Regions from separate parts of the Faecalibacterium sp. Marseille-P9312 genome, predicted to be linked through region 2. Evidence: a T-box and tRNA genes for the amino acid it is inferred to sense, from the RefSeq annotation. Region 2 holds a T-box; the other holds one or more tRNA genes.
The links. The T-box of region 2 lies ahead of metG (methionine--tRNA ligase). A T-box ahead of a tRNA ligase gene usually reads a tRNA of that ligase, here a tRNA-Met.
Positions count from the first base shown of each region.

Region 1 (23,856 bases), on a different contig from region 2:
GCTTCGAGCTTGGCCCCAGCCGCGACCCCCAGCTGGCCGCATTCTATCAGGTCATCGTGGACAAGGGAAACCAGCAGATGACCGACGGCGACTCGCTGGACAACCTCGCCGCCACCGCCGACCCCGTCTATGAGCGTCAGGTAGACGAGCTGATGGAAAAGATCATGGCCGATGTGGACGAGAACACCCGCGCCCGGCAGGAGGGCCGCCGCCCCGAGAATGTCACCCTTTCGGATTATGTAGACTACCGCACCTACCTCGACTACGACATCAAAGTGACCAACACCGTCTCCGGCCAGCAGGCTTCCCTTTCCCGCGTCAGCCGTGATTCCTCCGGCGGCGAGAATCAGGCCCCCTTCTATGTAGCTATCTGCGCGTCGCTGCTCCAGATCTACCAGAAGAGCGAGAACAGCATCCGTCTGGTGCTGCTGGACGAAGCGTTCAGCAAGATGACCAGCGACCGCATCCGCCCCATGATGGAGCTGTTCCGCCGGATGCAGCTGCAGGTCCTGCTCATCTCCACCGTCGAGAAGAGCACCGCCATCCAGCCCTACTGTGACATCACCTATTCCATCGTGCGCCACGGCGACGTGAACGCCATCGCGCCCTTTTACCGTCTGAATGCATCGGAGGAAATTGGATCTTGAACGAACATCTTGTAAAATTCTGGCTCTTTGCCACCCACTGGACCGAGCTGGACACCTTTGACACCGAAGAAGAGCTGAACGACGAGATCGAACTGCTCCACCGCCAGAACCTGCCCACCAAGGTGCGTCAGCGCACCAAAAAGGACGGCGGCGAGGAGCTGGTGCTCTACGTCAAGCAGGCCGACCGGGATTATGCCCGCTACTGCACCGGCTGGCGGCCCGGGATGTAACAAGGAGTACCCATGTCAAAGCAGAAAATACAGTTATCCGACCACTTTGATTACAGCCGCCTTTTGCGGTTCGTGCTGCCCTGCATCGGCACCATGCTGTTCACCTCCATCTACGGCATCGTGGACGGCCTGTGCGTCTCCAACTTTGTGGGCAAAACGGCCTTTGCGGCGGTCAACCTTATCATGCCCCTGCCGATGCTGGTCGGCTCGGTGGGCTTCATGCTTGGCACCGGCGGCAGCGCCATCGTAGGCATCACGCTGGGCGAGGGCGACCGGGAAAAGGCCGACCGCTATTTCAGCCTCTTCGTCTGGACGGGCCTGATTTTGGGCATCGTCCTCTCCGCCATCGGCATCCTCGCTGTTCGCCCCGCGGCCCAGCTTCTGGGTGCAAGCGGTGAGATGCTGGATTACTCTGTCCGGTATGGCCGCATCCTGATGCTGTCCCTGCCCACCTTTATTTTGCAGAATATGTTCCAGAGCTTCTTCGTCACCGCCGAAAAGCCCTATCTGGGCTTCGCCTTCACGGTAGCGGCGGGACTTACCAACATGGTATTGGACGTTGTTCTTGTGGGTATGCTCCACGGCGGCGTGGAGGGCGCAGCCATCGCCACCTTCATCAGTCAGGCCGTGGGCGGCGTGCTGCCGGTGTTCTACTTTTTCAGCAGGCGCTCCACCTCCTCCATCCATCTGGGCCGCGCCCAGTGGAACGGCGGCGTCATCCGCAGCGCCTGCATCAACGGCTCCTCGGAGCTGATGACCAATCTTTCCATGTCGCTGGTCAATATTCTTTACAATTACCAGCTCCTCCGCTTTGCGGGCGAAAACGGTGTCGCGGCTTATGGCGTCATCATGTATGCGGCGTTCCTGTTTGTGGCCGTCTTCGTGGGCTATGCCGTCGGCAGCGCCCCCATCGTCAGCTACCACTACGGCGCACGCAACCACGCCGAGCTGAACAACCTCTACTCCAAGAGCCTCCGCCTCATCGGCGTCATCGCCGTCGTTATGACGGCCCTCTCCATGCTGGTCATCCCCTATGTGGCCCGCATCTTCGTGGGCTACGACGCCGAGCTGCTGGCACTGACCAGCCACGCCTTCCGCGTCTACGCCCTGAACTTCTTCCTCATGGGCTTCAATGTCTACGGCTCCTCCTTCTTCACTGCTCTGGGCGACGGCGTGACCAGTGCGCTCATCTCCTTTCTGCGCACCCTGCTGTTCCAGCTGCTGGCCCTCATCTTCCTGCCCATGGTTCTGGGCATCGAGGGCGTCTGGCTGGCCGTCACGGCAGCCGAAGCCGGTGCGCTCTGCGTCACGGTACTGATGTTCATCACCAAGGACAAAGTTTTCCACTATCGCAAAGCATCCTGTTGAAAAGAAAGGCCGTCGGGATCTCCCGACGGCCTTTTGCTGTTATTCGAACCGGTATTCCACCAACTCACAGTTTTTGATGCCGGCGGCGGAATATTCCTCGTTGGTCATGTCGTGGAAATAGGACTCCACCACCCGGGCGATGCCGTTGTGGGCCACGAGAAGATAGGTCTTGTTCTCATCCTGCCGCAGCTCGTCCAGCAGATTATAGATGCGCTGGGCCAGCTGCATCATGCTCTCGCCGCCGTCGTAGCGGTCGGCAAAATGGGTCTTGGAGATGCGAAACTCTGCGCCGTCCCGGGGCGTGCCTTCGTATTTGCCAAAGCACTGCTCCCGCAGGCGGGGCTCACAGCGGGCGGGCAGGCCGGTGGCCTCGGCCACGGCCTTTGCGGTGTCGGCGGCGCGGCTCAGGGGTGAATACAATATCTCGTCGATGTGGACGCCGCTTTCCTTGACCTTCTGTCCCAGCTCCCGGGCCTGCTGCTGGCCTTTTTCGGTGAGGGGGCTGTCGGTCATGCCGCAGATCTTATTCTCCACGTTCCAGACCGTCTCGCCGTGGCGGGCAAAATAAATGCTGTGCATGGTGTCTCCTTATTTATTGTAATTGGCCTCGATCTCCCGGATCTTCTCATAGAAGAAATCGTTGGCCGGAGTGGGCATCCCGTGCTTTTGGGCCAGACGGCGGACGACACCTGCAAACTGCTCCACCTCGGTGGGGCGCTTGGCGAGGACGTCCTGCCGCATACTGGGCATTCCGTCAGGATTGAAGGTGGGGGCCATGGATTCGAGGAAGGCTTTGTGGTTGTCGGCAGGCAGGTTGACGCCCTCCAGCACCGACAGATCAATGACTTCCTGCATAGCCTCGAGCATCTTATCATAGGCCGGGCCGGGCTTGGTCAGACCGCCGTAGGGCAGGTCAAAAGCAGCGGCCGCCTGATTGAGGCCGTCGTTGACCATCAGCTTGCTCCACTGCTTGAAGAGGATGTCATTGCAGGGCTCGCTGGCGATGCCGCAGGCGGTGAGGTACTCATCCACCGCTTTTACGCGGTCGGTCATCTCGCCGCCCTTCTCGCCGAACTGGATGCGGCCTTCGGCACCGAACGTCAGGCTGCGGCCCACCCGGGTAGCGTCCATCCCGATGGCGACGCTCCACAGGCAGTGGCCGGGATAGACAGCCTCGATGTCATTCTCACTGGTGATGCCGTTGAGCACGCTGATGATGATGGTGTCGGGGCCGACGAACTTTTTGATGTCCTTGATGGCCTGCTCGAGCACCGTAGCCTTGACGGCCACGAGGACCAGGTCAACCGGCTGGCCCTGCTCCGGCGTAACATAGTCGAAATGGCACTCTTTGCCGTTGCAGACCACCGGCTGGGCCGAGTAGCGGGCAACGCGCTCCGCGTCCGCAATGACCTTCACGCCGGGCATCTTCCGGCCAAAGAGGATGCCCAGCGCACCCAGGCCAATGAGGGCGGAAGTCTCGATTTTTTTCATGATGTTCCTCTCCTTTTCCAGCTCTTTTCCAAATTCAGGCTTTGCGCAGGGCCGTGCCGTCCCAGAGCACGGTATCTCCCTCGTCGATGCCCTGCCGTGTCAGCTCGGCGTCGGGGCAGGACAGGGTCTTCCGGGTGCCGTCCGCCGCTTCTACCGTCACATCACAGCAGACCTCGGCCCCTTCGGGCAGCTCTTCGCAGCCGTACATCTGCTCTTCGATGCGCACAACGCGGTAACGCTCCATAGCTTCCACCTCCCGGGGCGTTTTTCTTTATTATAAGCCCCGCTCTCCGAGGCGTCAACCGCGGCTTGACACGTCTGCCGCCGGGCTGATAAAATAAAGGAGAATCTGCATTGACCGGGGGAGAAGAGCTTTGAACATCACAGAACTGCGTTATCTCGTTGCCATTAAGAAATGGGGCTCGGTGAGCGCTGCGGCAAAGCAGCTCTACGCCGCCCAGCCCAACGTCAGCAAAGCGCTGAAGAATCTGGAAGAGGAATACGGTCTGCGCATCTTTGAGCGCTCGTCCACCGGCATGATCCCCACCGAGCAGGGGCGGCGGTTCATCGAGCAGGCCGCGCGGGTGCTGGAAGAGGTAGACCGCCTGACCGAAGATGCCCACCACGCCCGGGAGCGCTGCGCCGAGCTGCGGGTGATGATCCCCCACGCCACCTACGCCTCCTATGCGGCGGTGGATTTCCTGAAAGAAGCCGCCGGGGCCGACCAGCTCCGCATCCACATCCGGGAGGGCGGCTCCATGGAGGCGCTGGACTTCGTGCTGCGCCGGGGTTATCACCTGGCGCTGCTGCGGTATGCCGCCGAGGACGACGACCACTACATCCACTACTGCGCCCGCCGGGGCCTGAAAATGGAGCCTGTGATGGAGTTCGAGTACCGCCTGCTCACCAACCGGGACGGCCCGCTGGCCAAGCACGAGGTGAAAGACCTCTCGGAGCTGAACCATTATATGGAGATCATGCACGACGACTTCCAGCTCCCCGGCGAAGACGGCGGCGACGGCGTGCGCTGGCACGTCAACGACAGCCGCCGCATCCATGTCTACGAGCGGTGCAGCCAGCTTTCTATCTTGCAGCAGCTGCCCTCAGCTTATATGTGGGCCTCCCCCATGCCCCAGCGGGCGCTGGACCAGTTCCATCTGGTGCTCAAAAAATGCCCCGCCCAGCGTCAGGTCATGCGGGACGTGCTGGTCTACCCCGACCACGGCGCGCTCCGGTCCGAAGAACAGGCATTCATCGACCTGCTCCACCGGGAAGCCTCCCTCACGGTAAAATAAGGTCCTGTTTCCAGCTCTCGCCATTTTATGCAGAAAAGCCACGGAAAAAGGCAAAAAAGCGCCCTCTCTCAGCACTCTGCACAAAAACGCACTAAAATTTTCGGCAAACTGCCTTCTGGGCATTCCCGGAATCGTTTCAAAGAGAAACAGTGTCAAAATTCAATCGTGCCTTCGTTAAAATATGGCCCGACATCCCACAAACAGGGTGCCGGGCCATATATTTTTTGATATATGGCCCATACCAGAAGCATATTATTCATTTTATGAAGAATGTGTTAACATAAGGCCAAGGATGATTTTGGCAGTCGGCAGAATGGGGTCGGCTGCAGAAATCAAAAAGGAGGTTTCTGGTATGATTAGTTTCTTACTCTGTTTAGCGATCCTGATCGGCGGTTACTTCGTCTATGGCAAGATCGTTGACAACACGTTCGGACCCGATGACCGTGAAACTCCCGCTGTCCGCATCAACGACGGTGTTGACTATGTCGTGATGCCCCAGTGGAAGCTGTTTCTGGTCCAGCTGCTGAACATCGCGGGCCTCGGCCCCATCTTCGGCGCACTGCAGGGTGCTCTGTGGGGCCCTGTGGTGTTCCTGTGGATCACCTTCGGTACCATCTTTGCAGGTGGTGTCCACGACTACTTCTCCGGCATGATGAGCGAGCGTAATGACGGCGGCTCTATCGCAGAGATCACCGGCAAATACCTCGGCCCTGTGATGCAGAACGTCATGCGTGTGTTCTCCGTCGTGCTGCTGATCATGGTCGGTACCGTGTTCGCAGTCGGCCCTGCCGGCCTGATCGTCACCCTGTGCAAGAACAGCGGTATGTCCGGTGTTCTGACCACTACCCTGTTCTGGCTGATCATCATTCTGGTCTACTACTTCATTGCGACCTTCATCTCCATCGACGCCGTCATCGGTAAGATCTACCCCATCTTCGGCATCTGCCTGATCATCATGGCCGTCGGCGTTATCTTTGGCATCTTCACCAACCCCGCCTACACCATCCCCGAGATCTGGCAGCACTTCGGCAGCATGCATCCCTCCGGAACTCCTATCTGGAGCTTCATGTTCATCACCGTCGCCTGCGGCGCTATCTCCGGTTTCCACTCCACTCAGTCGCCTCTGATGGCTCGCTGCATGAAGAGTGAGAAGCAGGGCCACTTCGTTTTCTACGGCGCAATGGTCTGCGAGGGCATCATCGCTCTGATCTGGGCCGCAGCTGGCTGCTCCCTGTACGAGATCACCGGCGGTCTGAACACCGGTCTGGCAGCTGCTCTGGCTGAGGGCCAGTCCGCTGCTATCTACGACGTCTGCTCCAAGACCATGGGCGGTGTGGGCATCGCACTGGCTATGATCGGCGTCGTCGTCTGCCCCATCACCTCTGGCGATACCGCATTCCGTTCCGCTCGTCTGACCCTGGCCGACTGGTTCAAGATCGATCAGGACAGCTACGCAAACCGCCTGAAGCTCTGCATCCCCGTTCTGGGCGTCGGCGCTTTCCTGGGCATCGGCAATGCACTGGGCTTCATCAACTACACCGTTATCTGGCGCTACTTCAGCTGGACCAACCAGACTCTGGCTATGATCGTTCTGTGGGCAGCTTCCATGTACCTCTTCCAGGAGAAGAAGAACTACTGGATCACCGCTGTGCCTGCTACCTTCATGAGCGCAGTCTCCTCTACTTACTTCGTTCTGGCTCCTGAGTGCCTGGGCAGCATCCTCAACAGCAAGACCGCTGAGGGCGCTACCATCTACAACACCGCTGTTGCATATCCCTTCGGCGTCATCTTCGCCATCGCAATGCTGGCCATCTTCCTCCATGCGACCAAGAAGCACACCGCAAAGAATGCATAACAGCCCAGCGTACTCATCTGAGTTTCGCCGCCGTCTGAACTTACCCATTCCGAACGGCATTGCTTGAACTTCAAGCAACAAGCCGCTGCCAGTTGGCAGCGGCTTGTTTTTGTTTGCAGCGCAAAAACAGCTCGACTATCTGCACAATTTTTCGCAGACTGTTTTAGTAAGATTGTCAAATTTTTGTCTTGTTTTGTTCATGATTGGGGCGTATAATGCTATGAAGCCGGGGCGAAATGGAATACTGCCCCTAAAAGGAAGTGTTACTGATGCGCAGCTGGTTTGCACGCCATCCCATCTCTTTCATGGCTCTTTACACTGTATTTTATCTGACCGCGTTCCACTGGCTCGAGGTGAATATCACCGTCCCTGCCATCTGGGTACACTGCCAGCTGGACGATGTCATCCCCTTCTGCAAGTACGCCATCGTCCCCTATTTTGCATGGTTCGCGTGGATACCCTTTACCCTGTTCTATCTGCTGCGGCACGGCGAGCGCAGCGACTTCTGGCGGGTCTGCCTGTGCCTCTTCGCCGGCATGACCATCGCGCTGAGCTGTTATGTCCTTCTGCCCACAGGGCTTGCTCTGCGGCCTTACCGGGTATATGGCAGCGACATCTTCGCCCGTCTGGTGCGGATGCTCTATGCCGTTGACACCGCCCGGAACGTCTGCCCCTCCATCCACGTTTTCAACTCGGTGACCCTGATGATCGGCTACCGCCGGAGCCGTTGCTTCGACGAGCCGGGCCGCCGCTGGATGCGGCCTGCTGCGAATGTTCTGGGCGTGGCCATCATCCTGTCCACCATGCTGCTCAAGCAGCACAGCTGCATCGACGTGGTGCTGGGCGCAGCGCTGGCCTTTGCGCTGGATGCTGCCGCCAGCAGCCTCGAGCGCTCGGGAGAGATGCGCCGCATTCCGCAGCGGCTCTGATAACGTGTCCCCTCGGCGAAGCCGTCCCCCCTTTCTGAAAGCAGAAAAGACCTTCAAGTTCTCTTCATGAAAACTTGAAGGTCTTTTTGTGTATTGAAGATGAAGTTCTTTGCGCGCTGGTGGCGCGGGGTAAAGCGCTTTTTCATTAAGGCTAATGTTCTCTTTTGATGTCAAAAGAGAACCAGAAAACCACCAGCGATTTCGACGCGCTGGATCCACGAGAAAGGGGCTGCTCGCCCCTTTCAGACCCCGAAGGGGTTGTCGAAACGGAAAAAAGCTAGCCGCTTCGCTTAACGCTTTTTTCTCGTTTCTCCGATTTGCTGCTTCGCAGCTGGTGTTACCTCTCTGCTGACGGTAACGTCCAGCAGAAACGTGAAATCTTCGGCGGAGCCGTAAATGGGAGAAGCACAAAAAAATGCGTTTAGCGAAGCGGCTAGCATTTTTGGGCTTCGACCTCATCTTCGGAATTGTTAAGGGCGAGCAGCCCTTAACTCGTTGCGGGGAGAGTGGAGTCCAGAGGTAGGGAGGGGGGATTCGAAACACCCCTCCCTACCTCTGGCCCGCGCGGAGCGCAAGCCATTTGACCAAAAGAAAAAAACCGCCCCGCGCCACCAGCGCGAGAACCATTTCTGGTTCTCTTTTGACACGCAAAAGAGAACTAAGCTCTCCGCAAAAGCAATTTATAAATATAAAAAGACCTTCAAGTTCTCTTCATGAAAACTTGAAGGTCTTTTCTTGTTTCAGTTATTCAAACAGCCCTTCCGGCAGACAGATGTCTTTCTTCGGCACCTTATCCCACGAAAAGTCTTTGATGAGGCTTTCCGGCGTCCGAGGCGCAGGCTCTTCCTGCAGGCCGTAGGCATAGGCCAGACGGCCCACGATGTCCTCGGCCGTATAGCGGGCGCGAAGGTTCTCAAGGCTCTGGTCGCCGTCCCGCTTGGAGAGCCGCCGCCCATCCGACGCCAGCAGCAGAGGGCAGTGAGCGAACTTCGGTGCAGGCAGACCCAGAAGCCGGTACAGATAGAGCTGCCGCGCCGTAGAGGAAAGCAGGTCGGCCCCGCGCACGACTTCGGTGACGCCCATCCGGGCGTCGTCCACCACAACGGCCAGCTGATACGCAAATACGCCGTCGGCGCGGCGGAGGTAAAAGTCACCGCAGTCGCGCAGAAGGTTTTCTGTATGTTCGCCCATACAGCCGTCGGTGAAGGTGATGTTCTCGTCCGGCACCATGAGGCGGTAGGCCGGGGCTTTCTTTTTCCGCTTTTCGGCGATTTCTTCGGCTGTCAGCCCCCGGCAGGTGCCAGGATAGATGACGTTGCCGTCCGAGGTGTGGGGCGCACTGGCGGCATGGAGCTGACTGCGGGAGCAGAAGCAGGGATAGACAAGCCCCCTGGCTTCCAGCTTTTTGTAGCTCTCGGTGTAGATACCGCTGCACTCGCTCTGGTAATATGGCTCATGGGGGCCGCCCTTGCTGCCGCCCTCATCCCAGAAAAGGCCCAGCCACCCAAGGTCTTCTTCCAGCTGGTCAGCGTACTTGCGGGGGCAGCGCTCCGCGTCCAGATCCTCGATGCGGAGAACGATCCGCCCGCCCTGGCTCCTGGCGCTCAGCCATGCAAGGAGGCTGCACGCGAGGTTGCCCAGATGGAGCCGCCCGCTGGGGCTGGGGGCGAACCGCCCGACGACAGCGCTCACAGGCCCAGCTTCCACTCCCCGTCCTTCGGCTGGAAGATGGGGGTGTTGTAATACTCTGCCACGGCCTTTGCCATGTACTCGGCGTCGGCGCAGCTTGCCGTCTCCATGGCGGAGTGCATGGCCAGCTGACCCAGACCGATGTCCACCATAGGCATCAGGATCTGATGGCCCAGCAGATTGCCCAGCGTGGAGCCGCCCGGCACATCTGCGCGGTTTGCGAACACCTGCACCGGCACACCGGCCTTCTTGCAGATGGCGGTGAAGGCTGCACCGGTGAATCCGCTGGTGGTGTAGGTCTGGCGGGCATTATACTTCAGCAGGACGCCGCCGCCCATCACGACGGGGTTGGCAGGGTCGCTCTTTTCGGGGTGGTTGGGATGGGTGGCGTGGCCGTTGTCGGCGCTCAGCACCAGAGAGTTGGTGCGGGCGCGGATGCTCTGCTCCCTGCTGACGCCCAGGCTCTCCTCGATGCGGGCCAGCACATCGGCCATGAGGGTACCCTGCGCGCCCTGACGGCTGGAAGAGCCGACCTCTTCGTTGTCGAACATGACCCAGATGTCTCCGCGGCCTTCCTCTTCGCCGCGGCCCTGCAGGAAGCCCCACAGGGTGGTATAGGCGCACTCGAGGTCGTCGATGCGGCCGGACATGAAATACTCGCCGTTCAGGCCCATGCGGACAGCCTTCTCACGGGTGGCGAGAACCAGATCAGCGTCGAGGAGGTCCTCGGCCTTCACGCCGGCCTCAGCGGCCAGGACTTCTTTCAGGTTTCCGCCCTTGCCGCCGAAGATGGGCTGCAGATCGACCTGCGGGTTATACTTCATGCCGTTGTTCAGGTCGCGGCTAAAGTGGATGCAGAGGTTCGGGATACAGGCCAGCGCACGGTCGGGGCAGACCAGACGACTCTCGATGCCGTTCTCGGTGCGCACCAGCAGACGGCCTGCCACGGTCAGCGGGCGGTCGAGCCAGGAGGGCATGATCATGCCGCCGTAGCCCTCGACCTCGGCCTTGGCGAAGACCTTGTCCTCCGTGTCGAACTGCTTGATGCGCCAGGTTGGCGAGTCGCTGTGGCTGGCGGCTGCGTGCCAGCCGGTCAGCTCACCCTTGGGCATACGCCATGCCAGCACGGCAGAGCCGTTGCGGGTGGTGTAATACTTGCCGCCGGGGGCCAGCTCCCACGCGGCGCTCTCGGGGCAGTTCACATAGCCCTCGGCTTCCAGAATGGCGGCCGCAGCAGCCGTGGAGTGGAAAGCACTGACGCCGGCGTCCAGAAAACGGAAAAGCTCTTCTATCGAAAAAGATGCATTCTTCATGGTTATTTTCTCCTTGGTATTTTAACGATCCATATATCTTTTATTATAGCCCGCTGCGCCGGAAAGGTCAATCCGGCCCCACTGCACGGCCCCTTAAAATTTGTTCGTGGCAAGGCCAATTGACAACCGCGCGGCAGAACAGTATACTAGTCTCAGAGAGATATTTTCCCCGGCCTGCGGGCCGGGCGCAGATAGAAGGAGGACATCCCCTATGACTCAAAATCGCATCCTTTCGCTCCTTGTGAGTGCTGCTCTGCTGTGCGGCCTGCTGGCAGGCTGCTCCAATACAAACGGCGACGCCTCCCACGCAAGCTCTTCGGCTTCTGAGCCGTCCAGCGTCAGCAGCGAGAGCGCCCCAAGCAGCACCGCGCAGGCTGACACCTCCGGGCTGTTCAACAAAGATTTCGACGAGAACTCACTGTTCAGCGTAGACGGCACTGCAGCCGCCTTTGAGCCCAGCCTCGGCTGGGGTCCCGGCGTGTCCGGCTGCTCCCTCAAGAGCGTGCAGGCCGCAGCCACCCTGCTGGTCTGGGCCGACGAGGCAAACCTCTCTGCCCGCACGGAAACAGCCATTGAGGACGCCTACACCCAGTGGTACGACAACCTCTCCGACTCGGAGCAGGAGGGCTTCGCCGAGGCATGGCCCATGATAAAGGACGATGCCGCTGCCCTGCTGGAAGACAAGGACGCCATGGCAGGTCGTCTGGAGGACGTGGGCCTCGACGCCAAGGAGCTGACCTTCTCTGAGAAGGACTGGAACGCCCTTGAGGATGTCGTTGACCCCCTCGTGCCGGAGGCAAAGGGCGAGTATTAAATCACAGAGAAAAGGCCGGACGCCTTTCCGCTTTGATGCGGGAGGCGTCCGGCCTTTGTTTTATCGGGATCAGACTTTCTTGAGGGTGTAGGCGCGGGTACCCATGCCGACCTTCTCGGCCTGCTCGAGGGTGGCTTTCCACTCGATGTTGGGGTTAGAGTCCTTGAAGTTGTCGTGGTGGCAGTTCCAGCCCGGGGTGACGAGGTTCTGGCCCAGCTGGCTATTGGGCAGCGGAGCGGCGTTCAGGCAGGCGTCAGCGCAAGCCTGGTCGAGGGCCACCGGGTCGAAGGAGGCGAACATGCCGATGTCCGGCAGGATGGGCGCGTCGTTCTCGCCGTGGCAGTCGCAGTTGGGGCTGATGTCCTGCACAAGGCTGATGTGGAAGGTGGGACGGTCATGGCAGACGGCGGCGGCATACTCGGCCATCTTGCGGTCCAGCATCTCGTTGGCGCTGTCGCACAGGGCATAGATGGCGTCGAAGTTGCAGGCACCGATGCAGCGGCCGCAGCCCTTGCACTTGTCCTGGTCGATGACGGCCTTGTTCTTCTCGTTGTAGCTGATGGCGTCGGAGCCGCACTCCTTGGCGCAGCGATGACAGCCGCGGCAGAGGTCTTCCTGCACCGCCGGGTGGCCGGAGGCGTGCTGCTCCATCTTGCCGGCGCGGGAGCCGCAGCCCATGCCGATGTTCTTGATGGCACCGCCGAAGCCGGTGGACTCGTGGCCCTTGAAGTGGCTCAGGCTGATGAAGATGTCGGCGTCCATGATGGCGCGGCCGATCTTAGCGGTCTTACAGTATTCGCCGTTCGGCACAGGCACCTCCACCTCATCAGTGCCGCGCAGGCCGTCGGCGATGATGACCTGACAGCCGGTGGTCATGGGCCAGAAGCCGTTCAGCTGGGCGCAGGTCAGGTGCTCGAGGGCGTTCTTTCGGCTTCCCGGATACAGGGTGTTGCAGTCGGTCAGGAAAGGCATACCGCCCTGCTCCTTGCACAGGTCGGCCACCACCTTGGCGTAGTTGGGGCGCAGATAGGCCAGGTTGCCCAGCTCGCCGAAATGCATCTTGATGGCGACGAACTTCCCCTCCATGTCGATGTTCTTGATGCCTGCCGCGATGCACAGGCGGCGCAGCTTTTCGGTGAGGCTGGTACCTACGGGACAGCGGAAATCGGTATAGTAGACGGTCGATGCTTCCATCGGTTTTTCCTCCTGTTTTCTTTGACAATTCAGGTGCGCAGCTCCTGTTTGCCGCGCTCATACTCTCTGAAAAAATATTATAGCACGCCGAACGGACAGGCGCAAGAAAAGCCCCTCGCCGGGGCGAGGGGCTCAGAAGACCCGAGTTCGATTTTACACCATTGCAGACACCACTGCCACGGCCAGCACCACAAGGCCGAGAGCGATGCGGTAGATGCCGAAGAAGGTGAAATTGTGGCGCTTGACGTAATCCATCAGGAAGCGGATGGCCGCCAGGCTGACCACGAAAGCCACTACGCAGCCCACCGCCAGCACAGCCACCTCGGTGCCGGTGATGGCGGCACCGGAGACGGCGAATTTGAGCACCTTGAGCAGGGATGCGCCTGCCATGACCGGGATGGCGAGGTAGAAGGTGAACTCCGCCACGCAGGCGCGGGAGAGGCCCAGCAGCAGGCCGCCCACGATGGTCGCGCCGGAACGGGAGGTGCCGGGGATGATGGCCAGCATCTGCCAGACGCCGATGATGAGGGCGTCACGGTAAGTGATCTGTTCCAGATGGGTGACGTGGGGCGCAGTGCGGCGGCTCTCCACCACGAGGAACAGCACACCGTAGAGGATGAGCATTGCGGCCACGGTGATGTAGTTATAGAAGTGAGCCTCCATCCAGTCGTCCAGCGGGCTGATGACCAGCACCGGCAGGGTGGCGGCGACCACCTTGAACCAGAGCTGCCAGACGCTGGGCTTGGAGATGACGCGGCCATGCCGCAGGCCGAAGGGCCACAGCCTGCCCCAGAACAGCACCACCACCGCAAGGATGGCACCCAGCTGGATGACCACGCGGAACATGGACATGAACTCTTCGCTGGCGTTGAACTTTACCACCTGTTCCAGCAAGATCATATGGCCTGTGGACGAGATGGGCAGCCACTCGGTGATGCCCTCCACGATGCCCATCAAAATCGCTTTGATGATCTCAAGAAACATATAAGCACTCCTCCTGCCGCACGCCGGGCGCACGGGCTTTTGTGATCCTTATCATCATACTGTTTCAGTATACCATATTCCGACTCTCTGCGCACCAGGAATTCAAAAATTTTATCTCTGGAATCCCCTACAGCTTTTCTATTTATCTGCGGGGAAAAATATGCTATACTGGGATGTAGATTTATCGGAGACGAAGTTCAATATATATTTTACAGCGAGGTAATTTCATGAACATTCTTGTAATCGGCTGCGACCAGGTGGGCGCATCGCTGGTGCGGGACCTGGAGCGCATCGGCCACGACATCTCCATCATCGAAAAGGACTCCGAACAACTCAAGCGTCTGGACGCCTTCGATGACTACACCTTCAGCGGCAACGCCCTTGTGGGCGACCCCACCGACCCCGACGTACTGCGTCAGGGCGGCATCGAGAACTGCGATGCCGTGGCCGCCGTCAGCGAGGACGACTCCCTCAACCTGATGGCCGCTCAGATCGCCAAGAGCCTCTTTCAGCGCGAAAAGGTCATCTGCCGCGTCTCCGACCCCCACCTGCAGGTGCTCTACCACAAGGCCTACGAACTGGACACCATCTGCCCCACCGTCCTCACCGAGCAGGCCGTGTTCCGTTCTCTCGCCAAATAATCGATACCATTTGTATAATGAGGTAGTGTTATGAAAGTTTGTATTGCCGGCGGCGGGCGTGTGGGCCGGTATCTGGCTCAGAGCCTGCTGGCCAACCGCCACGAAATCGTCATCATCGAGCCAGTGGAGAGCCAGTGCCGGATGCTGGCCGATACGCTGGACATCCCGGTCATCTGCGGCGACTCCATCAGCGTGGACACTCTTCGCACCGCCGACGTTGCCAGCTGCGACGCCTTTGTGGCTGTGACCGGCTCTGACGAAGACAACCTTGTGGCCTGCCAGATCGCCAAGCGGGAGTTCGGCGTAGACCGCACCGTGGCCCGGGCCTCCAACCCCAAAAACCGCGAACTGCTCCACACCCTCGGCGTGGACACCGTGGTCTGCGGCACCGACAACCTGAGCCACATCCTCGAGCGGGAGATCGAGACGGATACCATCCGCCAGCTCCTCTCTCTGGGCGGCGGCACGGCCAGCCTGAACGAGATCTTGCTGCCCGAGAATTTCCTCTACGCGGGCAAGGCCATCATGGACATCCCCATCCCGGGCGACACCATCCTGATCAGCATCACCCGCGACACCGAGTTCATCATCCCCCACGGCAGCACGATCCTGATGCCCTGGGACCACATCCTCTGCCTGACCCGTGACGACAGCCTGCACGAGCTGACCGAGGCCTGGGGCCTCAGCGGTAAGTGACGGAGCAGGAGCTGCGGCGCACCGCCGTCATCATCCCGCCTACTGGCCGGGCCGTCCTCTGCGTCTGGGCGGCGGTGCCGGGGCTGTTCGCTGCGCCCTTCGTGTTCTGGCAGAGCGTCGCCGCCGGAGCGGGTTTCTGCCTGCTCTGGGGCTTTCTGGTCTACTGCCTCTGGGCGCGGGCCTGCAGCTTCGCCGCCGTGCTGGGGGAACGGACCGTAACGGTCTACTCCGGCGTTGCGCTGCCGGTGCGGCAGGTGCTTCCCCGCCGGGCCGTTACCAGCGTCCGGCTGCTCCGGACGCCCCTGCTGCGGCTGGGCGGCGTCTCGCTGCTCATCGTGGCAGCCCCGGGCGCGAAGCTCTTTCTGCCCGCCATCCCGGCCAAGCAGGCCGGGCTCCTGGCTCACATTCTGGCGGAGGATGCACCATGACCCGACAACGGCATTACCATCCTCTCGCCGCCCTCCGCTTCCTGCGCAAGGCGGTCGTCGTCTGCCTGCTGCCTCTGGCGAACGCCCTGCTGGAATTCAGCCTGAACGCTCTGCTCACAGCTCTGCGGCAGGACGCCGCGCTTCTGCTCTTCCTCTGCGGGGCCAGCTCCATCCTGCTGGAAGCCAGCAGCTGGGCGCTGGATGAGGCCGGTGTGCTCCGGCTGCGGTGGGCGTTCCTCTCCAAGCGGGAGCGCATCATCCGGGGCGAAGCTCTGGCCGCACTGACCATTGAGCGGCCGCTTTTCTTTCGGCTGCTCGGGGCCAGCCGGGTGGTGCTCTACCCGGTGGGCCAGCCTGCCAAGCGAGCCGTCACCCTTTATTTGCACAAAGAAGACGCGCAGGAGCTTGCCGACCGCCTGATGCCTGTCCGGGACCCGGTCTGCCACCGCCCTGCCGGGGGCGAGCGGGCCGCGCTGGTGGTTTTGGGTGCCAACGGCCTGTCCACGCTGGCGCTGACCTATCTGGCCATCCGACAGAGCCGACCATTTCCCCTCACCGCCGAGGCCGTGGCCCTCTCCCGGCTGAACCTCCTCGTCCGGTTCGCGGCCCACTGGCTGCCCGCCGGTGCGGCGTGGATGCTGGTGCTGGCCGGGGCGCTCTTCGGCATCAGTCTGGCCCGCAGTTTTGTCCAGACCGTTCATTATACGGTCTGGCACACTGCCGACCAGCTGGGCAGCCGGGGCGGCTGGCTGTCCCGGTTCGAGTTCCGGGTGCGGAGCAGTGAGATCAGCTACGCGGACGTCCGCGTCTCCCCCATCGCCCGGCTCATGAAGCGCTGGCCGGTATTCGTGGTGGCAGGCAGCTGCCGCCCGGAGCTGCCGCTTTTCGTCTACCGCTCCGGGCAGGAAGAGCTGTTCCGGGAGCTGCTGCCCGAGTTCCGGATGCCGCCCGACACCCGGCACGACCTCACCCACCGCAGCGCCGTTTTCTTTGCGCCTGCCGGCATCCCGTTCGGGCTGTGCCTGCTGCTGGTGCTGGTCTCCCGCAGCGTTCTGCCTGCCCTCACGGGGACATTGCTCATCCCGACAGCGGTATTTGCCGTCTTTCTGGCGGGCGGGCTGATGGGCTGGCTGAAAGAGGGCATCTGGCTCCGGGAGGGCCGGTTCACCCTGCGGCGGCAGAAGGGTGTTTATCTCCACTGTATCTGTGTGTTCCACCCGGATGTCTGCCTGCGCACCTTCCAATCGCCCTGGGCGGCACGTTATCAGCGCATGACGCTGACGCTGGCTCTGCCCGGGCAGGTGCGGCTCAAGGTGCGCAGCATCCCCGTGCGGGACGCTGCGCCCTGTCTCAACGCTTTGGAGCAGAAAACATAAAACAAAAGGAAGTCTGATTCTCATGATAAAAACCATTCTCTTCGATTTGGACGGTACCTTACTGAACACCATCGACGACCTGGCCAACGCGGCCAACTGGGTCTGCACCCAGCACGGCTGGCCGACCTTTCCAGTAGAGACCTACAAGCACTTCGTGGGCAACGGCATCCCGAAGCTGGTGGAGCGCTTTTCCCCGGAAAACGCCCGGACGCCCGAACAGCTTGCCGCCACGCTGGCCGAGTTCTCGGCCCGGTATGACGCCCACAAGGAAGACAAAACGGCCCCCTATCCCGGCATCCCGGAACTGCTGGCCGCGCTGAAGGCCGAGGGTGTCCAGACCGCCGTTTTTTCCAACAAGGCGGACGCTTTTTGTGGAAAGATCATCGAGCACTACTTCGGCCCGGACAGCTTTTCGCTGGTGCGGGGCAGCCGCCCCGGCGTACCCACTAAGCCGGACCCGGCTGGCGTCTACTCCCTGATGGCTGACCTCGGCGCAGACCCGCAGAGCACCCTTTTCGTGGGCGACAGCGACGTAGACATCCTTACGGGACACAATGCCGGTCTGCCCGCTCTGGGCGTTCTCTGGGGCTTCCGGGGCGAAGCTGAGCTGACCGCCGCCGGTGCCGATGCTCTGGCCGCAAAGCCGGAAGATATTCTGACGTATCTCCACCAGCACTGAAAAACAAAAGCACGGCCCTGCCGGGACGCTGAAATGCATCCTGGCAGGGCCGTAGTTTTTTTGCAAAAGGAACTGATGAAAAAATACCGCAAGTGAGCGTCTGAGCCATTCCTCAATCAAAGAAAAAACGATTCAAAAGCGCTATTTTACAATTTTCCGCTTTTCTGCTATACTCGAGCTATAGAACAACCCCCGGCAGAACACCGAGGAACATCGAAACAGGAGGTTGCAACTTATGGGCTTTTTAACTGGTAAAACCGCCATCATTACCGGCGCAGGGCGCGCTGTCCTGAAGGATGGGAGCTGCGGCTCCATCGGCTACGGCATCGCCACCGCATACGCCAAGGAGGGCGCGAACCTCGTCATCACAGGCCGCAATGTCAAGAAGCTGGAAGCAGCCAAGCAGGAGCTGGAAAGCCTCTACGGCATCAAGGTGCTGCCCGTGCAGGCCGATGTCTGCGCGGGCGGCGACAACGAGGCCACTGTGGCAAATGTGGTCAAGCAGGCTGTCGATACCTTCGGCGGCATTCAGGTGCTCATCAACAATGCACAGGCTTCGGCCTCCGGCGTGCCGCTGGCCGAGCACACCACCGAGCAGTTCGATTTGGCCATCTACTCCGGCCTCTACGCCGCTTTCTACTACATGAAAGCCTGCTACCCCTATCTGGCTGAGTCTCACGGCAGTGTCATCAACTTCGCTTCCGGCGCCGGCCTCTTCGGCAACTTCGGCCAGTCGGCCTATGCTGCCGCCAAGGAGGGTATCCGCGGTATGTCCCGCGTCGCCGCCACCGAGTGGGGCAAGGACGGCATCAACGTCAACGTGGTCTGCCCGCTGGCATGGACGGCCAAGCTCGAGCAGTTCAGGGACGCCTACCCCGACGCTTTCAAGGCCAACGTCAAGATGCCCCCCATGGGCCACTACGGCAACGCTGAGACGGAGATTGGCCGTGTCTGCGTCCAGCTGGCCATGCCGGATTTCAAGTATATGTCCGGCGAGACCCTGACGCTGGAGGGCGGCATGGGCCAGAGACCGTAAAACGACATCATCTGCTTCCTTGCATAACGAACCCCCGCCTGCACTATCCGGCAGGCGGGGGTGATTTTTTATGATGCAGTTTCCAGTGGGTCGGCTACGACCACAGAAGACTCATATAGTTCGATGGGGTCGAGGTCGATGCAGTTGCACGGGTCAAAATCTCTATTGACATCCCATGCCGCCGTATCATTCAGCACCGTCAGATGCTCCCGAAAGAAGTTTTCGTCCCGCATCGGCTCAAACACGCCGCCGCGTTCCAGAATCGGCTTTGCATCGTACAGCCGCACTGAGCCATCGCTGAAATAGAGATAAATCGTAAAGTTCTCTCCTGCAACCGCCTGCAGGACTTTCGGCATATATTCCATAGCGGCCCTCCTGTTCAAATCAAAGGCTCCACATGATTCAAAGGCTTTGCGTCTCTGGCAAGCTCCCAGTTCTGCATCAATTCATCTTTGTGCAGTTCGCACCATGCCAGAATCAGCTTCAGCTGACGGCTTGGGAGTGCTCCACGGATCACACAGGCATTTTGAATATCAATAAGTGCTTTACAGCCACCATATTCCGCGTGAAAGTGCGGCGGGTTATGGTCGCTGTAAAACATCATGACCCTTATTCCGCAAAACAAACTGATTTCCGGCATACCGCACCTCCTTGTGTTTATCATTAGTATATCGCATTTTTTTTGATATGTCTATCATTGATTCCCGTATGGGTCAAATAAAAAAACGCCTTTGTGCCGATGTGCCCAGACGACAGCAACCACGGTAGACATTCCTGAAGATTGGGACCCGAACACTAAAAAAGCTCCTCAATCCTAAGATTGAGGAGCTTTTTTATGACCCGTACGGGAATCGAACCCATGTTACAGCCGTGAAAGGGCCGTGTCTTAACCGCTTGACCAACGGGCCTTAGAAATACAGAGCTTCGCTAAAACCTCCGACTTTCATCATCCACTATTGCGGACGACCGTCCCCCTTATCTTAGCGAAACTCTGTAATGTGGTAGCGGTAACTGGATTTGAACCGGTGACACTTCGGGTATGAACCGAATGCTCTAGCCAACTGAGCTATACCGCCATATTTATTTGTTGCACTTGAACAGTGCTTTATTATTATATCCAACAACCCCCGTTTTGTCAACAACTTTTTCAAAAAAATCTTCAATTTTTTCATTCTTTCTGATTTTAAAAATCTTCAATTTTTTCATTCTTTCTGATTTTATACGTCTGTACGCAAAAAGTCCCCGTCATCCTGTATGAATGGCGGGGACTTTCAACATTTTATTGGAGAATGGTGGAAAGCAGGCTTACTTCTTGTGGACAGGCACCATGACCTCGAGGCCGCCCATGTAGGGCTGCAGGACCTTGGGGATGGTAACGCTGCCATCGGCCTGCAGATGGTTCTCGAGGAATGCGATGAGCATACGCGGAGGAGCCACGCAGGTGTTGTTCAGAGTGTGGGCCAGATAGGTCTTGCCATCCTTGCCCTTGACGCGGATGTGCAGGCGGCGGGCCTGTGCATCGCCCAGGTTGGAGCAGGAGCAGACTTCGAAGTATTTCTGCTGGCGGGGGCTCCATGCCTCGATGTCGCAGCTCTTGACCTTCAGGTCAGCCAGGTCACCGGAGCAGCAGTTCAGCTGACGGACAGGGATCTCCATGCTGCGGAACAGCTCGACGGAGTTCTTCCAGAGCTTCTCGTACCAGTCAGCGCTCTCCTCGGGACGGCAGACGACGATCATCTCCTGCTTCTCGAACTGGTGGATGCGGTAGATGCCGCGCTCCTCGATGCCGTGAGCGCCCTTCTCTTTGCGGAAGCAGGGGCTGTAGGAAGTCAGGGTCAGGGGCAGAGTAGCCTCATCCAGAGTCTGGTCGATGAAGCGGCCGATCATGGTGTGCTCGCTGGTGCCGATGAGGTAGAGGTCCTCACCCTCGATCTTGTACATCATGGCGTCCATCTCAGGGAAGGACATGACGCCCTGCACCACGTTGCCGTGCATCATGAAGGGAGGGATGACATAGGTGAACCCCTTGTCGATCATGAAGTCGCGGGCATAGGCCAGAACAGCCTCGTGCAGGCGGGCGATGTTGCCCAGCAGGTAGTAGAAGCCATTGCCGGCCACGCGGCCTGCGGCATCCATATCAATGCCGTCGAAGCTCTCCATGATCTCGGTGTGGTACGGGATGGGGAAATCAGGCACGACCGGCTCACCGAAGCGCTGAGCCTCGACGTTGTAGGTGTCGTCCGGGCCGATGGGTACGCTGGGGTCGATCATCTGGGGGATGGTGTACATGATCTCCTGAATGCGTTCAGCCAGCTTTGCCTCCTCGGCTTCCAGCTCTGCCATCTTGTCGGCATCAGCCTTGACAGCGGCGTTGTTGGCGTCGATCTGAGCCTGCAGCTCGGCCTTCTTGGCCTCATCGTCGCACTTCTTCAGCTGGCCGAACAGAGGGCCGTTGGCCTTGCTCAGCTTGTTGCGGGCAGCCTTCAGGGACTCGACTTCCTTCAGGCACTCGCGGTACTTGGCGTCCTTCTCGATGACTTCGTCAACGAGGGGGAGCTTTGCATCCTGAAACTTCTTCTTGATGTTTTCCTTGACCGCATCCGGGTTGTCGCGGACAAATTTGATGTCAAGCATGATAACTCTCCTTATACTCTATTGCTTGCACAGGGGGCGTTCCCCGCTGTGCCGTTCAAAGGCGGTGTTCCCCGCCTTGGTACGCATTTCTAATAACTTTTCCGCTCAGGCTCTCCTATTAGGAGAGCTGTCGAGCGATCGCGAGACTGAGAGGTTTACTCCATATTATACTGCCCCAGCAGATTTGCAAAGGCTTTCAGCTGATCGTCCGAATAGAAATGGACGGTAAGCTTTCCCTTGCCGTCGTGGTAGGCCACGCGGACTTCGCTGCCCAGCGCCTGCTTGAGGCTTTCTTCCACCTCCACCGGCAACGCACTCGGCAGCGGCGCGGCCACAGGCTCTTTTGCGGGCTTTGCCAGCTTTTTGCACAAAGCTTCGGCCTGACGGACGTTCAGCTGGTTGTCCGCTATCATCTGAGCCGCTTCCTCCTGCAGCTCCGGCGTAGGCAGGCCCAAAACGACCTTCGCGTGTCCGATCGTAATGAAGCCGCTTTTCAGCAGTTCCAGCACTGTTTCCGGCAGGCTCAGCAGCCGCAGGCTGTTGGCCAGTGCGCTCCGGCTCTTGCCCAGCTTGCGGGCGGCCTGCTCCTGGGTCAGATCGCAGCGGGTCATCAGCTCACGGATGCCGGCCGCCTCTTCCACGGGGTCGAGGTCTTCGCGCTGCAGGTTCTCCACCAGCGCAAGCTCCATGGCCTGCTCATCGGTCACGTCCTTGACGATGACCGGCACCTCGGTGAGGCCCGCCATCCGGCTGGCCCGCCAGCGGCGCTCGCCTGCCACGATGAGATAGCCGCCGGACGGCTTCGGGCGCACCGCAATGGGCTGCAATAAACCGTGCTCGGCGATGCTGGCCGAAAGCTCTGCCAGCGTCTCGTCGTCGAAGGTCTTGCGGGGCTGGCCGGGGTCTGGCTCAATCTCCCGCAGGGGCAGCGTCTCGATCCTGGTATCTGACTCAAAGCTGGGGGCGGCGTCCTCAAACAGACTTTCCAGCCCCCGGCCCAGTCCTCCTCTTCCTTTTGCCATTGGTCTCCTCTCTCCCTCAGCCGTCCATCTTCACATCGGCCAGCCCCATCGTCTCGACCGGTTCCGCTGCAGCTTTTCCGCGGCGGCGCTTGGGTGCAGCTTCGGCGGGGCGGTTGCTCTTCACGAACTCGATGGCAAGGTCCATATACGCCTCGCTGCCCTTGCCCTTCGGCTCATAGAAGTTGATGGGCTGGCCATAGCTGGGAGCTTCCGAGATGCGGATGCTGCGAGGGATGGTGGTCTGATACACCTTGTTTCCAAAGTATTTCTTGACCTGCTCCACCACCTGCAGTGTCAGGTTATAGCGGACGGAGAACATGGTGAACACCACGCCTTCGATGTCCAGATAGGGGTTGTACTTCTTGCGGACGGTCTTAAGAGTGCTGATAAGCTCCGACAGACCTTCCAGCGCGTAATACTCGCACTGCACCGGGATGAGGATGCTGTCGCAGGCGCACAGGCCGTTCAGTGTCAGCAGGTCAAGGCTGGGCGGGCAGTCGATGAAGATAAAGTCGTAATCCTTCTGGATGGGGGCCAGCGCCTTGCGCAGGCGGCTCTCGCGGCCCGGCAGGTCGATCATCTCAAGGCTGGCGCCCGCGAGGCGGGTGTTGGAGCCGATGACGTCGGTGCGGAACTCCGTCTTGCGGACAGCCTGCCGCGCGTCGGCCTCGCCAATGAGAATTTCGTATGTACCAATATCTACACTCCGCTTGGAAATACCATAACCGGTGGTGGTGTTGCCCTGTGGGTCGAGGTCTACGATGAGCACTTTTTTGCCCAGCGCCGCCACGCAGGACGAGAGGTTGACGGCTGTGGTGGTCTTGCCCACGCCGCCCTTCTGGTTTGCAACAGCAACGATTTTTGCCACGCTACTTGCTTCCTTCCGGGAAAAAGATTTGTTCCACATGGAACATTTCGAGGACGAAGCCCGCCGTTTTCCCCTCAGCAGGTCCCTTATACAGCTTAGTATAGCACATCAGCGCGGCTTTTTGAACCGGTTCTTTATAATTTTACGGTAGGAAATGCAGATTCAGCATCTATTTTTTGCATTCTTTGAGGTTAAAAATTGATTTTTGCAGTAAAGCTGTAGCGTTGAGGCAGCTTGCTTTGCATTAGAGCCAACTCTTCTTTAAGCAGGTTCGCGCGCTGGTGGCGCGGGGGATGTTTTCTTTCGGTCAAATTGCTTTGCGCTCCGCGCGGGCCAGAGGCAGGGCTGGTTTTTTCTTTAAGCTGGTTCTCGCGCGCTGGTGGCGCGGGGCAGGTTTTTTCTTTTGGTCAAGTGGCTTGCGCTCCGCGCGGGCCAGAGGCAGGGAGGGGTGTTTCGAATCCCCCCTCCCTACCTCTGGACTCCACTCTCCCCGCAACGAGTTAAGGGCTGCACGCCCTTAACAATTCCGAAGATGAGGTCGAAACGGAAAAAAGCTAGTCGCTTCGCTAAACGCTTTTTTCTCGTTTCTCCGATTTACGGCTTCGCCGATGGCGTTATGTCTTAGCAGAACTTTACGTCCAGCAAAAGCGTGAATTCTGCTGCGGAG
Region 1 covers NZ_CABVEW010000011.1:15,255-39,110, forward strand. Annotated here, with positions in the region: gene F3G95_RS09295 (SbcC/MukB-like Walker B domain-containing protein) at 1-647, shown strand, start outside; gene F3G95_RS09300 (hypothetical protein) at 644-877, shown strand; gene F3G95_RS09305 (MATE family efflux transporter) at 890-2,245, shown strand; gene F3G95_RS09310 (histidine phosphatase family protein) at 2,285-2,824, opposite strand; gene F3G95_RS09315 (2-dehydropantoate 2-reductase) at 2,834-3,736, opposite strand; gene F3G95_RS09320 (hypothetical protein) at 3,771-3,980, opposite strand; gene F3G95_RS09325 (LysR family transcriptional regulator) at 4,111-5,031, shown strand; gene F3G95_RS09330 (carbon starvation CstA family protein) at 5,384-6,886, shown strand; gene F3G95_RS09335 (phosphatase PAP2 family protein) at 7,156-7,815, shown strand; gene gluQRS (tRNA glutamyl-Q(34) synthetase GluQRS) at 8,560-9,507, opposite strand; gene F3G95_RS09350 (M18 family aminopeptidase) at 9,504-10,817, opposite strand; gene F3G95_RS09355 (hypothetical protein) at 11,029-11,631, shown strand; gene F3G95_RS09360 (DUF362 domain-containing protein) at 11,701-12,825, opposite strand; gene F3G95_RS09365 (undecaprenyl-diphosphate phosphatase) at 12,979-13,809, opposite strand; gene F3G95_RS09370 (TrkA family potassium uptake protein) at 14,037-14,450, shown strand; gene F3G95_RS09375 (TrkA family potassium uptake protein) at 14,481-15,146, shown strand; gene F3G95_RS09380 (PH domain-containing protein) at 15,143-15,574, shown strand; gene F3G95_RS09385 (PH domain-containing protein) at 15,571-16,950, shown strand; gene F3G95_RS09390 (HAD family hydrolase) at 16,973-17,629, shown strand; gene F3G95_RS09395 (SDR family oxidoreductase) at 17,865-18,665, shown strand; gene F3G95_RS09400 (DUF2442 domain-containing protein) at 18,734-19,030, opposite strand; gene F3G95_RS09405 (DUF4160 domain-containing protein) at 19,045-19,305, opposite strand; tRNA gene F3G95_RS09410 (tRNA-Glu) at 19,502-19,573, opposite strand; tRNA gene F3G95_RS09415 (tRNA-Met) at 19,665-19,741, opposite strand; gene serS (serine--tRNA ligase) at 19,971-21,299, opposite strand; gene F3G95_RS09425 (ParB/RepB/Spo0J family partition protein) at 21,455-22,321, opposite strand; gene F3G95_RS09430 (ParA family protein) at 22,338-23,189, opposite strand.
Region 1: it encodes a tRNA-Met, which carries the amino acid that the T-box ahead of metG (methionine--tRNA ligase) is inferred to sense. The anticodon was not compared.

Region 2 (7,306 bases):
TGCCGCTCTACTATGAGTACGGCCTCGATATGTTCCGCCACATGGACGCCGAATTTGCGCTCATCCTGTACGATTCCCGCAAAGACCGCCTCATCGCAGCCCGCGACCCCATCGGCATCCGTCCGCTGTTCTACGGCTACTCCAAGTCCAGCCACAAGATCGCATTTGCCTCTGAGATGCAGAACCTCATTGGCTGGTGCGATGACATCCGCCCCTTCCCCATCGGCAGCTACTACTGCGACGGACGCTTTGTCCGCTACGAGGACATCGCCGACGTTCCCGCCCCCATGCAGGACGACATGGACACCATCCTGACCAACATCCGCGAAAAGCTCATTGCAGGCGTGGAGAAGCGTCTGGACGCTGACGCACCCGTGGGCTTCCTGCTGTCGGGCGGCCTCGACTCCTCGCTGGTCTGCTCTATCGCCGCCAAGAAGCTGGGCAAGCCCATCCGCACCTTTGCCATCGGCATGGACACCGACGCCATCGACCTGAAATATGCCCGCCAGACCGCCGAGTATCTGGGCAGCGAGCATCACGAGATCATCATCAACCGGGATATGGTCATCAGCAGCCTCGAGGAGGTCATCCGTCTGCTGGGCACCTGGGACATCACCACCATCCGGGCCAGCATGGGGATGTACCTGCTGTGCAAGGCCATCCACGAGCAGACCGACGTCCGCGTGCTGCTGACCGGTGAGATCTCCGACGAGCTGTTTGGCTACAAGTACACCGACTACGCCCCCACCGCAGATGCATTCCAGCAGGAAAGCCAGAAGCGCATCCGCGAGCTGTATATGTACGACGTCCTGCGCGCTGACCGCTGCATCTCCGCCAACAGCATCGAGGCCCGCGTGCCGTTCGGTGATCTGGACTTTGTGCGGTACGTCATGGCCATCGACCCCGAAAAGAAGCTGAACAGCTACGGCAAGGGCAAATACCTGCTGCGCAAGGCGTTCGAGGGCGACTGGCTGCCGCCGGAGATCCTGTGGCGTGAAAAGGCCGCTTTCTCCGACGCCGTGGGCCACAGCATGGTGGACGACATCAAGGAGTACGCCGAGAGTCTCTACACCGACGAGGAATTCCAGCTCCGCCGGGCAAACTACTCCGCCCACTGTATGCCGTTTACCAAGGAGAGCCTGTTCTACCGCGAGATTTTCGAAAAATACTACCACGACCAGAGCCGCACCATCGTGGACTTCTGGATGCCCAACAAGGCATGGCCGGGCTGCAACGTCAACGACCCCTCCGCCCGCGTGCTGGCAAACTACGGCGCTTCGGGCGTGTAAGCCTCTGAGACCCGCAGGTTATCTTGCGGAGTTCCACTTTTTGCTCGATATTACGTTCAGAATCGAACATCGCACGCTTTGCGGAGTTCGACTTTCGTGCGGAGTTGGAACACCGCAAATGACCCGAACACCGCAAACCTTGCGGAGTTCCAATTTAAGACGATATTACATCAAATATTTGGAACATCGCAAGATGTTTTACCACAGTAGCGCAGCTGTAAGAGCATCACAAAGCAGGCACGCATTTCCGGCTTTTCCGGGTGCGTGCCTGCTTTTATTTTGATGTTGTTTTTCAGCCGCCGGAGGTTGCCAGCGCCAGCGCACCCACGAGGACGGCGAAACCGCCAAGGACGCCGAGGGCGATCTTTACCTCATCGGCCTCGATCTGTTCCTGGATCGCCACCTGTGTGCCGCAGTAGACATTGCAGCAGGCGCTGTGGCCGTCCGGGGTGGTGGCGGTGATCAGGGCCTCCCCGTCCCCCACCGCCGTTACCAGACCAAAGGGGTCTACGGTGGCGGCAGCAGGGTTGCTGGTAGTCCAGGTGATGGGTACTGCGCCACCGTTCTCCACGGCTACGGAAGCTCTCAGGGCCGCTGTGCCGCCGATGTTCTCCAGATACAGCCGCTCCTTGTTCAGGGTCACCCGGCCCACGTTGGACACCACCGTTACGTCACACCGCAGGGTGGTGGTGTAGGTGTTGGCCACGATGGTGGCCTTGCCGGGCTTCTGGGCCGTTACGAGGCCGTTGCGGTCCACCGTCGCCACAGCGGGGTTGGTGCTGTACCACTGGTACACCCAGTCGTCGGGGGCGGCGCTGGACAGATAGAGCTGATAGACCGGGTTCCGGTCATTGTACTCGATCTCCATGTCCAGCCAGCTCTGATTCAGGCGGCTCTCTGCCGCCGCGGTATTTTCTTCGTCCAATACCGCCGCCGTGGGGGCCGCCGCAGCCGCACTCAGAGGGCCGGCCGCAGCGCCGAAAAGCAGTGTCACTGCCAGAGCAGCAGCAAGATGGGCTAAATGTTTTTTCATTCGATGTTCCTCACAGTCTTGCGGGGCGCTGGTCGGCGCGGCCCACAGTCCACTAAAAATCTCTTGCCTTTCGGAGCAGGTTCTCCTTCGCACAACCTCTCCGTTCCTACCTTTTATTATATCATCCCGCCGCTGCGTAGGCAAATAAAAGCTCTTGCACAGTTTTTGTGCAGATGTTACAATAAGGGCAGCAAGTATTTCGGTCAACAACAGGAGGATTTTATTATGGTAAAGCACATCATTCTCTGGCAGCTCAAGGACGAATATTCCGACGCCGAAAAGGCAGACATCAAGGCCGGCATCAAAGCGGGCCTCGAGGGTCTGGCCGGTCAGATCCCCGGCCTCGTGGAGGTCCACGTCAACATCAACGGCCTGCCCTCTTCCAACGCCGATTTGATGCTGGACACCACCTTTGAGTCTGCCGAGGCACTCAAGGGCTACTCCAAGCACCCGGCTCATGTGGCCGTCGCCGACAGCAAGGTGCGGCCCTACTATAAGAGCCGCGTCTGCCTGGATTACGAGGTTTAATATTGACAAACCCACCGATTTTGCGTATATTAGATATAATAATGTAAATTGGCTGTGAAGAGAAGAGTACGCCTCGTCTGCGCCTGACAGAAAGCCCGAAGGATGGAACCGGGCAGGCCGCGCGGAGCGGAACATGGTCTCTGAGCCGCGCGGGCGAAGCGTTATGTCAGCCTGCGACGGGTGCGCCCGTTACTGCGCTCGCCGGAAGTTCCGGCGCAAGGCCGCATCTGCAAGGGTGCGGCGAAACAAGGTGGTACCACGGAAGTTACACGCTCTCGTCCTTGTCCGGCACAGCCGGCAGGGCGGGGGCGTTTTTCGCTGTTAGCGCCAAAAGAAAGGAAGAATCGTTTTCATGAGCGAGCACAAGACATTCTACATCACCACACCGATTTATTATCCCAGCGACAAGCTGCACATCGGCCACAGCTACACCACCGTGGCCTGCGACGCACTGGCACGCTTCAAGCGGATGCAGGGCTACGACGTCATGTTCCTGACCGGCACCGACGAGCACGGCCAGAAGATCCAGGACAAGGCCGCCGACGCAGGCGTGACCCCCAAGGAGTACGTGGATAAGATCGTCGCCACCGTCAAAGATCTGTGGAAGCTGATGGACATCAGCTACGACCGCTTCATCCGCACCACCGACGACTACCATATGGAGTCCTGCCAGAAGATCTTCACCAAGCTCTATGAGCAGGGCGACATCTATAAGGGCGAGTACACCGGCCACTACTGCAAGCCCTGCGAGAGCTTCTGGACCGACAGCCAGCTGGTAGACGGCAAATGCCCCGAATGCGGCCGCGAGGTCTACGATGCCCACGAGGAAGCCTACTTCTTCAAGACCGGCAAGTACGCCGACCGTCTGCTCAAGCTCTACGAAGAGAACCCCCAGTTCATCCAGCCCGAGAGCCGCAAGAACGAGATGATCGCCTTCATCAAGCAGGGTCTGCAGGACACCTGTGTCTCCCGCACCTCCGTCAAGTGGGGCATCCCCGTGCCTTTCGACCCCAAGCACACCATGTATGTCTGGGTCGATGCTCTGAGCAACTATATCTCCGCTCTGGGCTACGGCAACGAGAAGTACGACGAGTACAGCAAGTTCTGGCCTGCTGACCTGCACATGGTGGGCAAGGAGATCCTCCGCTTCCACACCATCCTGTGGCCCGCCATGCTGATGGCTCTGGATCTGCCGCTGCCCAAGCGGGTGTTCGGCCACGGCTGGCTGCTGATGAACGGCGGCAAGATGTCCAAGTCCGTGGGCAATGTCGTTGACCCCGTCATCCTCTGCGACCGCTATGGCGTGGACGCCATCCGCTACTTCCTGCTGCGTGAGATCCCCTTCGGCAACGACGGTACGTTCACCAACGAGGCCCTCATCAACCGCATCAACAGCGACCTTGCAAACGACCTTGGCAACCTGCTGAGCCGCACCGTCGCCATGTGTGAGAAGTACTTCGGCGGCACTGTCCGCAAAGTGGCCGGCACCGAGGCCATCGACACCGAGCTGGAGACCATGACCAACGAACTGCTGGGCAAGGTCACGGCAGACATGGACAACCTGACCATCCCGCAGGCTCTGATGGAGATCTTCGCCGTCATCCAGCGCGCCAACAAGTATATCGACGAGACCGCCCCCTGGGCTCTGGCCAAGGATGAGGCCAACAAGGAGCGCCTTGAGAGCGTACTGTACCACCTGTGCGAGGCTCTGCGCGTTTGCGGCATCCTGCTGAACGCTTACCTGCCCTCCACCGCTCCCAAGATGATGGAGCAGCTGGGTCTGGACGCTTCCGCTATCGACGTGGAGAAGGCCGCTTACGGCGTTCAGGAGAGCTACACCGTCCACAAGGGCGAGGCGCTGTTCCCCCGCATCGACGTGGCAAAGGAGATTGCCCACCTGAAGGAAGAGGACGAGAAGCGGAAGGCCGCTGCCGAGGCCGCTAAGAAGGCCAAGGAAGAGGCGGAGAAGAAGGCCGCTGCTCCCGCTGAGGAGAGCAATGTGGACTTCACCCACGAGGCAGAGATCTCCTATGACGACTTCTGCAAGGTGGAGCTGCGGGTGGCCGAGGTCCGCGCCTGCGAGAACCTGAAGGAGAGCAAAAAGCTGCTCCACCTGACCGTCTTTGACGGCGAGCGTGAGCGCTGCATCCTGTCCGGCATCGCCAAGTGGTTCAAGCCGGAAGACCTCATCGGCAAGAAGCTCGGCATCGTCTGCAATCTGGCACCCCGCCCGATGATGAAGGGCAAGTATGTCAGCGAGGGCATGATCTTCGCCGCTGACACTGCCGACGGCGGCTGCTCCATCCCCTTCTACAGCGACGACACCCCCGTGGGTGCCCGCATCCACTGAGCGATGGAAAACACGACACTTTCCCGCGCCGAACGGCTGGATAAGATCTTCGGCACTCCGGTGTTTGCCGTCCTGCTGGCCATCTTCTGCAATGCGCTGTGGGGCTGTGCGTTCCCCTTCATCAAGATGGGCTACCGCCTCTTTGAGATCGATCCGTCCAACACCGCGTCCATCTTCTGTTTTGCCGGTGCAAGGTTCATGCTGGGCAGTCTGCTCGTCCTGCTGGGCAGCACCCTGCTCCAGAGCCGGATGCCCACCTTCCCGAAAGGGAAAGTCTTTGCCGAGTGCTGTGTACTGGGCCTGTGGCAGACCACGATCCAGTACGCCTTCTACTACATCGCCGTGGCGATGCTCACCGGTGCGTTCGGCAGCATCCTGAACAGCACCCAGAGCTTTCTGGGCGCCATCTTTGCCCACTTCATCTACGGCAATGCCGATCGGATGACCCCGGCAAAGACCCTGGGCTGCGCCGTCGGCTTTGCAGGCGTTCTCATCGGCACACTGGGCAACCACGGCGGCGGCAGCGGCTGGGGCGTCTTCTGTATGCTGTTTGCAACGGTGGTCTTCACCCTGTCCGGCCCGTGGAACAAGTCCGTCACCAAAAAGGCGGACAGCTTTGCAGTCTGCTTCCTGAACCTGTTCGTGGGCGGCGCAGCACTCTTCGTGCTGGGTACGGCTCTCGGCGGGCGTCTGGGCAGTGTGACGCCGCTTGGCATTCTGGTGCTGCTGTATCTGGCCTTCATCTGCGGCGCCGGCTATCTGCTCTGGGCCTTGCTGATGAAGAACAACCCTGTCAGCCGCATTGCCATCTTCGGCTTCGTGAACCCGGTGGTCAACGTGCTGCTGAGCGCTGTGCTCAACGGCGAACCGCTGTTCCGCTGGCAGTATCTGGCCGCACTGGTGTTCGTCTGCGTCGGCATCTGGCTGGTGAACAAAGCCCCCGCCAAGAGGGAGAAGCAATGACCGGCCCGATCTTCGACACCCACGCCCACTACAGCGCCCGTGCCTTCGACGCTGACCGCTTCGCTCTGCTGGACAGCCTGCCCGAAAAGGGCGTGGTCGGCGTCTGCGAGCAGGCCACCCACTCGGGGGACGCGCCCCGGGTGCTGGAGCTGGCTCACCGCTATCCGTGGGTGTATGCCGCCATCGGCATCCATCCCGAGAGCCTGCTGGCCCCCGAGGACTGCGGCGAGGAAGGCCCTGCCCCCACCGTCTCGGTCTTTGGCGGCGACTGGGCCGCCGAGATGAAAGCCCTTGCCCCCTGCTACGACGACCCGAAAGTCGTCGCCGTGGGCGAGTGCGGGCTGGACTACCACTGGCCCGTGCCGAAGGACGCACAGCTGGCGCTGTTTGAGGCGGAGATCCGCCTTGCGCTTGAGCTGGACAAGCCCATCATCGTCCACGACCGAAACGCCCACGCCGACGTCTACGCCCTGTTGAAAAAGTACCGTCCCAAGGGCATCGTCCACTGCTATTCCGGCAGTGCGGACGACGCCGTGTGGCTGGCCCGGCAGGGGCTGTATTTCGGCTTCGGCGGTGCCTGCACCTTCAAGGGTGCCAAACGGGCGGCAAAGGCCATTGCGGCTCTGCCTTTGGAGCAGATCGTCCTCGAGACGGACTGTCCCTACATGGCCCCGGAGCCGGTGCGCGGCATCCGCTGCGACAGCTCCCTCATCCGGTACGTCGGCGAGTATGCCGCCAGCGTCAAGGGCATCAGCCCGGAAGAAGTCTTCCGCCAGACGGCGCAGAACGCCAAAGCTGTATACCAACTGTAAGATTCAGGGCATTTTCCTGTTTCTGTATAAATTCGAAATCATATTTTTTCATAAGGAGATTCTATTATGAAAGCTCGTATCCCTTCTCACCGCGAATTCATCATCAACTTCCCCGACAGCGTTGACCAGGCAAAGGCCAACGAGGGCTGGGCAAAGCTGCAGCAGATCGTTGAGGACTACAAGAAGGCCCACAACGGCGCTTCCGTCTACGCTCCCACCTTCATCGAGGACTGCGAGCCTGCCGTCAAGAAGCTGCAGGAAGAGTACGGCTTCGAGTACACTGTCGAGTACGTGAAGTAATTTTTCCTGAGGATTCAACAAAATGAGAACA
Region 2 covers NZ_CABVEW010000012.1:19,910-27,215, reverse strand. Annotated here, with positions in the region: gene asnB (asparagine synthase B) at 1-1,289, shown strand, start outside; gene F3G95_RS09850 (Ig-like domain-containing protein) at 1,582-2,322, opposite strand; gene F3G95_RS09845 (Dabb family protein) at 2,548-2,850, shown strand; T-box leader at 2,896-3,136, shown strand; gene metG (methionine--tRNA ligase) at 3,203-5,200, shown strand; gene F3G95_RS09835 (DMT family transporter) at 5,204-6,163, shown strand; gene F3G95_RS09830 (TatD family hydrolase) at 6,160-6,975, shown strand; gene F3G95_RS09825 (methylenetetrahydrofolate dehydrogenase) at 7,042-7,275, shown strand.